DNA from 3 places in the Pseudomonas sp. S2_F03 genome. Region 1 is predicted to be linked to each of the others. Evidence: predicted binding sites of a transcription regulator. Region 1 holds the regulator's gene; each other region holds the start of a gene.
What was found. The regulator FliA, encoded in region 1, starts transcription of late flagellar genes. The targets are predictions, from matches to a motif close to CTAAAGTTTNNNNNNNNNNNGCCGNTAA.

Region 1 (3,276 bases):
CTAAAATCCCAGGCTGGATAGCAAATCGTCCACATCGTCCTGACCGGACACAACGTCTTCTCTTTTATCGGCATGAATCTGCGGACCTTCACCCTGAGAGAGATGTTTTTGCGGATCTTTTTCAGCCAGCATCGATTCACGGTCATGTTCGATACCCGCAAAGCGGTCTACCTGGCTGGCCATGAGTACGAGCTTGAGCAAATTGCTTTCAACTTCGGTGACCAATTGGGTCACACGCTTGATGACCTGACCGGTGAGGTCCTGGTAATCCTGAGCCAGCAGGATGTCGTTGAGGTTGCTCGACACCATGCGGTTGTCTTCGATACTGCGAGTCAGAAAACCGTCGACCCGACGGGCCAGTTCACGAAACTCTTCAGCCCCGACTTCACGACGCATGAACCGGCTCCAGTCGGTGCTCAACGCCTGGGCTTCTTCGCTCAGGTTGTTGACCAGCGGCGTGGCGCTTTCCACCAGGTCCATGGTGCGGTTGGCCGCGGCCTCGGTGAGCTTGACCACATACCCCAGGCGCTCGGTGGCGTCCGTGATCTGTGACACTTCCTCGGCTTGCGGCATGTTCGGGTCAATCTGGAAGTTGACGATCGCGCTGTGCAGCTCGCGAGTGAGCTTGCCCACTTCCTGATACAGGCCGCGGTCACGGGTCTGATTGAGCTCATGGATCAGTTGCACAGCTTCGCCGAACCTGCCTTTTTCAAGGCTGGCGACCAGTTCGACGGCGTGTTTTTTCAGGGTCGATTCAAAATCGCCCAGTGAAGATTCTTTATGCTCCATAGCTCCCCCGTGGCGCAGTGGATCAACCGATGCGTTCGAAAATCTTCTCGATTTTTTCTTTCAACGCCTGGGCCGTGAAGGGTTTGACCACGTAGCCGTTTACACCGGCCTGGGCTGCTTCAATGATCTGCTCGCGCTTGGCTTCAGCGGTCACCATCAGCACCGGCAGGTGCTTGAGCTTTTCATCGGCGCGCACGTGACGCAGCAAGTCGATACCGGTCATGCCAGGCATGTTCCAGTCCGTTACCAGAAAGTCGATGCTCCCGCTGTTGAGAACCGGAATGGCAGTAGTGCCATCGTCGGCCTCGACCGTGTTGGTGAACCCAAGGTCACGCAACAGGTTTTTTATGATCCGCCGCATCGTTGAGAAGTCATCAACGATGAGGATTTTCATGTTCTTGTCCAATTCGACCTCCAAGCAGTCTTAAACGCGCCCAGCACCTGGACGCGCCATTTCAATCAATCCGGCAATGCATTCGATGACTGTCTGGAGCACAACAGATCGCAACCGGTGCCGTTCAAAACCGCACCAGCCACGTTCGCAGTGTCCCCACACTGCCTTCAGCGCGCTCGCCACTCCCCCAAACGCCCCCGCAAGCGGGCCGCGCACTGGCTGTGTAACTGGCTGACCCGCGATTCGCTGACCCCCAGGACCTCACCGATTTCCTTGAGATTCAACTCTTCGTCGTAGTACAGCGCCAACACCAGTCGCTCGCGCTCCGGCAAATTGGCAATCGCGTCCGCCAGCGCCGCCTGGAAGCGTTCATCTTCCAGATCGCGTGACGGTTCGAGATGAGCACTCGCGCCATCCTCGTGCAGCCCTTCGTGTTCGCCGTCTTGCAACAGATCGTCGAAACTGAATAGGCGGCTGCCCAGGGTGTCGTTCAAAATCCCGTAATAATCGTCGAGACTCAATTGGAGTTCGGCCGCAACCTCGTGATCTTTAGCGTCACGGCCGGTTTTAGCTTCAATAGAGCGAATTGCGTCACTGACCATGCGGGTATTTCGGTGGACCGAACGTGGCGCCCAGTCCCCCTTGCGCACTTCATCGAGCATTGCGCCGCGGATTCGTATGCCCGCGTACGTCTCGAAACTCGCGCCTTTGCTGGCGTCGTATTTGGTCGATACTTCCAGCAGGCCGATCATCCCGGCCTGAATCAAATCTTCAACCTGCACACTGGCTGGCAGACGCGCCAGCAAGTGGTAAGCAATGCGTTTGACCAGTGGCGCGTAACGCTCGATCAGCTCGTACTGCGCGTCACGCGCCGACTTCTTGTAGAGGTTGTAGCCACTGGCTGTCATAGGACGGGTCCTGCGGTCTGTTGCACGAGGCGCTCGACGAAAAACTCCAGGTGCCCACGCGGGTTGGCAGGCAACGGCCAGGTATCGACCTTCTGAGCGATGGCCTTGAACGCCAGGGCACACTTGGAACGCGGGAAGGCTTCGTACACGGCGCGCTGTTTCTGCACGGCCTTGCGCACACTTTCGTCGTAAGGCACCGCGCCGACGTATTGCAGGGCGACGTCGAGGAAGCGATCGGTGACTTTGGTCAACTTGGCGAACAGGTTGCGACCTTCTTGCGGGCTCTGGGCCATGTTGGCCAGGACACGGAAGCGGTTCATGCCGTAATCGCGGTTGAGCAATTTGATCAGCGCGTAGGCGTCAGTGATCGAGGTGGGCTCATCGCAGACCACCAGCAATACTTCCTGGGCCGCTCGAACAAAACTGACTACCGAGTCACCAATACCTGCAGCGGTGTCGATGACCAGTACGTCGAGGTTGTCGCCAATATCACTGAACGCCTGGATCAGGCCGGCGTGTTGCGCCGGGCTCAGGTGAACCATGCTCTGTGTACCGGACGCCGCCGGAACGATTCGAATACCGCCCGGCCCTTGCAACAGAACGTCGCGCAGCTCGCAGCGGCCTTCGATCACGTCGGCCAGGGTACGTTTGGGTGTCAGTCCCAGCAGGACGTCAACGTTCGCCAGGCCCAGGTCAGCGTCCAACAGCATGACGCGACGGCCGAGCTCAGCCAGGGCCAGCGACAAATTCACTGACACGTTAGTCTTGCCGACGCCACCCTTGCCGCCGGTCACCGCGATCACCTGTACGGGATGCATGCTGCCCATGTTATTTCTTTACCTTGTCTTGCATAGACGGAGGCCACATTACTGGCTGCGCGTTCGCAATTGGAACAATGCATGGCAGACCATCGATGTAGGTACAAAAACTGTTCATTACTACCTTAGCCAACCTGCTTGGTCGGGCTGTGGTAAATATCAGCGAACATGTCAGCCATGGCTTCTTCGCTGGGTTCTTCCTGCATTTGTACGCTGACGGCACGGCTGACCAGTTGATGACGACGCGGCAGATGCAAATCATCCGGAATCCGCGGACCGTCAGTCAGGTAGGCCACCGGTAACTCATGACTGATCGCCAGGCTTAACACCTCGCCCAGACTTGCCGTTTCATCCAGTTTAGTCAGGA
Region 2 (3,276 bases), 1.6 Mb from region 1:
AATCACCGAACCTTGAACCGCCCCATGATCGAGCTCACCCGCGCATTGGCTTCCAGCAATTGCCGGGTATTGAGCTCGCTGGCCTGACCACTCTTCACCAGTTCTTCCACCATGTGGCGGATCTGCACCATGCTGCGGTTGATCTCTTCGGTGACCGCACTTTGTTGCGAGGCGGCGGTGGCGATCTGGGTGCTCAGGCTGTTGATGTGGCTGACGGAACCGGCCATTTCATCCAGGCCGGAGTTGACCCGTGCTGTCGCATCGGCGGCGGACTGGCAACTGGCCTGGGTGTTTTCCATCGCACTGACCGATGAGCTGACACCTTGGGTCAGGCGCGTCAGCATTTCATTGATCTGCGAGGTGCTGTCCTGGGTGCGGCCGGCGAGGGCGCGGACTTCATCGGCAACCACCGCAAAGCCCCGTCCTTGTTCACCGGCCCGCGCGGCTTCGATGGCCGCGTTGAGCGCCAGCAGGTTGGTTTGCCCGGCGATGGCACCAATGACCCCGAGAATCTCGGTGATGCGTTGGGCGTCCTGCTGCATGCTTTCAACCTTGTGGGTGGCGCTCGCCACCTCTTCGATCAATGCAATCACGCTGCTGGACGCTTCGCCGACCACTACCCGCGAACGGTCGGCGTTTTCGTTGGCGCGCTTGGTGAAAGCGGCCGTCTCGGCAGCGTTTTGCGCGACGCTTTCAGCGGTCGAACTCATTTCGGTGATGGCGGTGACGGTCTGATCGGTTTCCGAGGCATGACGCACCAGAATCTGACTGGTATGCGCCGAGGTACGTTGCAGATTGTCGAGGCTGGAAGCCATTGCGCCGGTGGCCTGGGTCACTTCACCGATCATGTTCTGCAAGTAGACAAGAAACGCGTTGACCGAATGACCGATGGCGCCCAGTTCGTCTTCGGCGCGAATGATGATGCGCTTGGTCAGGTCAGCGTCGCCGGTCGACAGCGCATCGATATTGCCCTTGAGGATTTTCAAGCGCTGGACCAGTTGGCGGATCGCGTAGATCTGCAGCATTGCCAGCAGGATCACCATCGGAATTTGCAACAGGCTCAATGTGCTCAGGACGTCATCGCGCTGGGCGGTGATCAGTTTGGTCGGCAAGGCCGTGGCGAGAAACCACGGCGAGCCTTCGATCGGGCGCATGAAGAAGGTGCTGTCTTCACCGTTGTTATCAAATTCGACGCGCTGCGACGGGTCGCGGTTTTGCAGGCCGGCTTTCACTAGGTTGGCGAACGGCGAGTTGCCTGCCAGTTCACTGATGTTTTTCAGGACAATCGGGCCGCTGATGCGCGAACTGTTGCTGATGATCTTGCCATCGGCTTCGACGATCAGCATTTCAGCGCCGAGGTCTTTCTCCTTGCGTGCGATCAGGTCGTTGAAGAAGCCCAGCGTCACGTCGATGGTCGAAACACCGTACGCCACGCCATTTTTCTGAATGGCCATGGCGCAGTTGGTGCGTGGCTCGGCGCTGGCGTCATCTTTGTAGGCTGCCGCCCAGGCGCATTGGCCTCGCGGTGTTTGCATGCCGCCCTTGTACCAGGCCTGGTCGTAATAGTTCGGCGCGGCGTCGCTGTTCCAGAAGGCATTGGCCGCCAGCTTGCCCGAGGCGTCGCGGTGCCAGAAAGTGCTGAACTTGTTTCGTCCGGCTTCGCGCTGGCCGGGCAATGGCCAGATCCCGCCACCGAACACTTTCAATTCACCGTACTGATCCACCAGGCCTGGCAACACCGTGTCAATGGCGGCGCTGTCGAGCAAAGGAATGGTTTGGGTAATGCTGCGCTGCTGGGCCTGAACCTTGTTCAGTTCACCCTGAATTTGCTGGGCGACTTCGGCGATGCGATTGAGGGCGACCTGTTCCTCGGTATGGCGCAGTTTAGGCGCAACCAACTGGCTGATGCCGGCCACCGTCAGGCCAAACAGCAGCAGGATAAACAGCACCAGAAATAGTGTGTAGCGACCCTGAATCGTACGGAATGGGGGCATGGGACCGGTCCTTGTGTGCAGCACTTTTATTATTGGGCTTGGATTAAGCGGCGGTGCTTCGTCGGGCTATCGGCCTGCGCAGGGATAGCTTTAGGTACGACCGTCCAAGGTTGGGAGGTGTGATAGCGAGGCGTCAGGCACTGAGCGTATCGAGTCTGAAATAAACGAACTAACCAAGACGTACAAAGAGCCTGTTCAGTTGTTCATACGCTTTATGGACAGTGTGTTTAGAGCAATAAAACTAAACACTTGATCGTTTGTATCTGAAATGTACGGAAATTGTAAAAATATGGAATAAGTTGTTGGTGTGGCCAGTTGCCACGCCGATACTCGCCGACTTTAAACTCGGTCGGACAAGGAGTTGTTTATGGTGACGCAGTCGGGAGTTCAGTCATGACTATCGGCTATACCGGGGGCTGGACGGCCAAGGCCGGTCTGCTGATTCAGAACACAGGTAGCAACGGCAAGCCTGTAGACGCAAAACGCCAGGGTCAAGCAGATGCTGGCATTGGTGGGCACCAATCCCAACGCGCTGAATACGGCGAAAATGGATGAACAAAAACTGCATAGAAACGTTAAAGGCTTCGACCCGGCCAATGTTTCGTCGAAACAACTGGGCAATCTCGCCGCCTTCTTACGAGGCAGAGGGCTTATTTCTGATATCACCTCGATGACATTGATGAACGCCGGTGACAAGTTTGACCGGTTCGGGGTACAGAACGACCCGGATGCGAAGTTTAATGCGCTGGAATACTTTGCCACCCAACTGGACACCATCCAGAACAACAGCATCAAAGGTGACAAGTACGCCGTTGGCCTGATCCCGGAATACAAGACGGCTATTTACGTGCTGCAGAACTTGCACACTTATGGCAAAGGCAACGGAACCACGGTCCCTACGGACAAGGGCGTCAACGCCAAGGCATGATCGGTTGCCGGCCCGTTCCGGACAACGAACGGGCCGGCAATGTTGTCAGCGGTCAAGCAACTTCATGACTTCCTCCGGGTAGCGCAAGCCTGCCGTCGCATTTGCCGGAAAGATTCCTTCCAGCGCTTGCAACTCGTCGCGGCTGAGTTTTACCTCCAGGGCGGCGACGTTTTCTTCAAGGTATTTACGCTGCTTGGTCCCTGGAATCGGAATCAGGTAGTCACCTTGCGCCAGTACCCAGGCCAACGCCAACTGACCGGCTGTCACGCCTTTGTCTGCCGCCAATGTCTGTACCTGCTGCACCAGCAACAGATTCTTCGCAAAGTTTTCGCCTTGGAAACGCGGACTGAAACG
Region 3 (3,276 bases), 290 kb from region 1:
ATTGACTGGCGTAGAGCTGACGCCGCGGATGAACCTGACACTGGTCATCACCCGCGAAGATGGCAGCAAGGAAAAGATCGAAGTGCTGTGCCGGATCGACACACTCAATGAAGTCGAGTACTTCAAGTCCGGGGGGATCTTGCATTACGTGTTGCGGCAACTGATTGCCTCTTAAGCGCTTGCTGACACAGACACCGCCTTCGGGCGGTGTTTTTGTTTGTGTCGCGCGCGCCCCTATAATCCCCCCGCTTTTGTAGGCTCGGCACAAAACCACTGAGGCCCGAGGCGTTCCGCAAAATTTGTACACAAGGACTTCATATGCTCGCCCTGCCATGGAGCTACCTGGCCCTGCTCTCCCTCGGCTACACCCTCGCTTTGACCTACGGCCAACTTGGCTGGATGGCCGTTGTTTCGGTGGCGTTGCTGCTAGTGGCCGGTGTTGCCGTCCGCCAACAAAAACTCCTCATCGCGCACTACCTCGGTCACGGTCTGTTCGTGATCCTGGCCCTGGCGCTGGCATTGCACTGGCTTCCCGGTTTCTATAACGGTCGCGGCATTGCCCCTCAACGCCTCACCGACGATGCCGTGCCTTTTTCAATGTATTTGAATCAGGACAAACCCCTGATCGGCTTCTGGCTGCTATTGGCTTGTCCGTGGATTGTCGGCCGGCATTCTTTACGACTTGGAATCTACGCCACTGCCCTCGCCCTGACGCTCAGTGCCGCGCTGGCCTTGGGTGGCGCGTTGCTGTTGGGCATGATCAGTTGGGCGCCGAAGTGGCCGGATCACGCCTGGCTGTGGCTGCTGAATAATCTGCTGCTGGTCACCCTCGTGGAGGAAGCCCTGTTTCGCGGGTATCTGCAGGGTGGCCTGAGTCGTCGCTTCCAGCACCTGCCCCATGGCGAAAACCTCGCCTTGTTAATGACCTCATTGCTGTTTGGCCTCGTGCATCTGGGGGCGGGCTGGCAATGGGGGCTGCTGGCCAGTCTCGCCGGTGTCGGGTACGGCCTGGCCTATCGCTTCGGCGGCCTGGGTGCAGCCATCGCCACCCATTTCGGCCTGAACCTGCTGCACTTCGCGTTCTTCACTTATCCCATGCTCGCGGGCTGAGGCAATTCTCGTTTTGCGACGCACTGCTGATTATTAAAAAATAATTTCAACTAATGCCTGCCACCGCCGACAACCTTTCAAAGCCTTGCAGATTGAGAAAGCCATGCGTAACAACCAGCCCATTACACAACGCGAACGGACCTTCCCGGCCCAGCAACGGTTGATTTCCACCACCGATGCCAAGGGCGTGATCACCTACTGCAACGACGCGTTCGTGGAGATCAGCGGGTTTTCTCGTGAGGAACTGGTCCGCGCACCGCACAACCTGGTCCGTCACCCCGACGTTCCGGCCGCGGTATTCGCGCACATGTGGGACACACTCAAACAAGGCTTGCCATGGATGGGCATCGTCAAGAATCGCTGCAAAAGCGGTGATCACTATTGGGTTAACGCCTACGTGACACCGATTTTCGAAGGCAAACAGGTGATCGGTTACGAGTCGGTGCGGATCAAGCCCACTGCCGAACAGATCCAGCGTGCCGAAGCACTCTACCAACGCATCAACCAAGGCAAGTCGGCCATCCCCTCCACTGATAAATGGCTGCCGGTGCTTCAGGACTGGCTGCCGTTCATTCTGGTCAGCCAGCTAAGCTTCATGATCGGGGCCACGTTGACGTCGCAATGGGGTTTTGCCCTGGCCGCCGGCCTGTCGGTGCCGCTGGGCCTGATGGGGTTGAGCTGGCAACAGCGCGGCCTCAAGCGCCTGCTGCGCCTGGCCGAACAGACCACGTCCGACCCGCTGATCGCGCAGATGTACACCGACAGCCGTGGCGCTCAAGCGCGACTGGAAATGTCGATCCTCAGCCAGGAAGCTCGCCTGAGAACCTGCCTGACCCGTCTGCAGGACACCGCCGAGCACCTGACCGATCAGGCGAAACAGTCCGACGCCCTGGCGCACAACAGCTCCAGCGGCCTGGAACGCCAGCGCGTGGAAACCGAGCAAGTGGCCACCGCCGTCAACCAGATGGCGGCCACCACTCAGGAAGTCGCCAGCCATGTACAACGCACCGCCGACGCCACGCAGGAAGCCAATCGCCTGACCGGTCGCGGCCGCGACATCGCCGGGGAAACCCGCGAAGCCATTCAGCGCCTGTCGGTGGTAGTCGGCGAAACCGGCCTGACCGTGACCCAATTGGCCAAGGACAGCGACGAAATCGGCGGCGTGGTCGACGTGATCAAAGGCATCGCCGACCAGACCAACCTGCTGGCTTTGAACGCGGCCATTGAAGCGGCCCGCGCCGGTGAAATGGGGCGTGGTTTTGCGGTGGTGGCTGACGAAGTCCGCCAACTGGCGCAACGCACCAGCGAATCCACCGGGCAGATCCATAGCCTGATCGCCAAGCTGCAACAAACTGCCAGCACGGCCGTGCAGACCATGGAAGCCGGGCATCGTCAGGCTGAAGAAGGCGTGGCACGGGTGCTGGAAGCGGACCAGGCGCTGGTGGGCATCAGCGAAGCGGTGGCCAACATCACCGACATGACCACCCAGATCGCGGCAGCGACCGAAGAGCAAAGCGCGGTGGCCGAAGAAATCAGCCGCAACATCAGCAACATCTCGCAATTGGCGGACCAGACGTCCGAGCAAGCGCAGAACTCGGCATTGCTGAGTGAAGAACTGACGAAGACCGCGAATACCCAGTATTCGTTGGTGGAGCGGTTTAACCGCTGATTGCACTGGTGAGACCAAAAACCCGGACAGCGAAAGCTTCCGGGTTTTTTGTGGCCGCTCTGAAAGGTGTGCATCCAGGACTGGCCTCATCGCGGGCAAGCCCGCTCCCACAGGTTCTGTGTCGGGGATGCGATGTATGCCACGCAGTGAAAAACTGTGGGAGCGGGCTTGCCCGCGATGAGGCCATAACGGCTGGCGACAATCTCACTGAAGAAACGCGACAACCTTCCCCGCCGCAGCCGCCAAATGCTGCTCATGCGTAAACCCGGACGCCTTCAACGGCTTCAAGTCATGATCCCCCGCCGCCAGCCACATCACCTCGATGTTCGGCGATAGCGCGTAACCCTCGACCGCCTCCCGATTGCCCAGCGCATCCCGCTCGCCCTGCACAATCAACGTCCGCGTCTTCAACCCGGCCAGATGTTCGACCCGCGGTTTCTCGGGCTTACCCACCGCATAGAACGGATAACCCAGGCACACCAGCGCCTCCGCGCCCA

Region 2: AB4N76_RS29735 (methyl-accepting chemotaxis protein) is a predicted target of FliA. The motif match lies at 2,061-2,088, and genes of this name have one in related genera.
Region 3: AB4N76_RS23540 (methyl-accepting chemotaxis protein) is a predicted target of FliA. The motif match lies at 1,156-1,183, and genes of this name have one in related genera.

Annotation. Positions count from the first base shown of each region.
Region 1 is NZ_CP162759.1:4,745,324-4,748,599, reverse strand. It holds gene AB4N76_RS22175 (protein phosphatase CheZ) at 1-789, opposite strand; gene AB4N76_RS22170 (chemotaxis response regulator CheY) at 812-1,183, opposite strand; gene fliA (RNA polymerase sigma factor FliA) at 1,351-2,091, opposite strand; gene fleN (flagellar synthesis regulator FleN) at 2,088-2,918, opposite strand; gene flhF (flagellar biosynthesis protein FlhF) at 3,035-3,276, opposite strand, start outside.
Region 2 is NZ_CP162759.1:6,337,449-6,340,724, reverse strand. It holds gene AB4N76_RS29735 (methyl-accepting chemotaxis protein) at 3-1,994, opposite strand; partial or broken gene AB4N76_RS29730 (hypothetical protein) at 2,388-2,922, shown strand; gene AB4N76_RS29725 (aldo/keto reductase) at 2,968-3,276, opposite strand, start outside.
Region 3 is NZ_CP162759.1:5,038,845-5,042,120, reverse strand. It holds gene acnA (aconitate hydratase AcnA) at 1-175, shown strand, start outside; gene AB4N76_RS23545 (CPBP family intramembrane glutamic endopeptidase) at 319-1,110, shown strand; gene AB4N76_RS23540 (methyl-accepting chemotaxis protein) at 1,214-2,779, shown strand; gene AB4N76_RS23535 (alpha/beta fold hydrolase) at 2,984-3,276, opposite strand, start outside.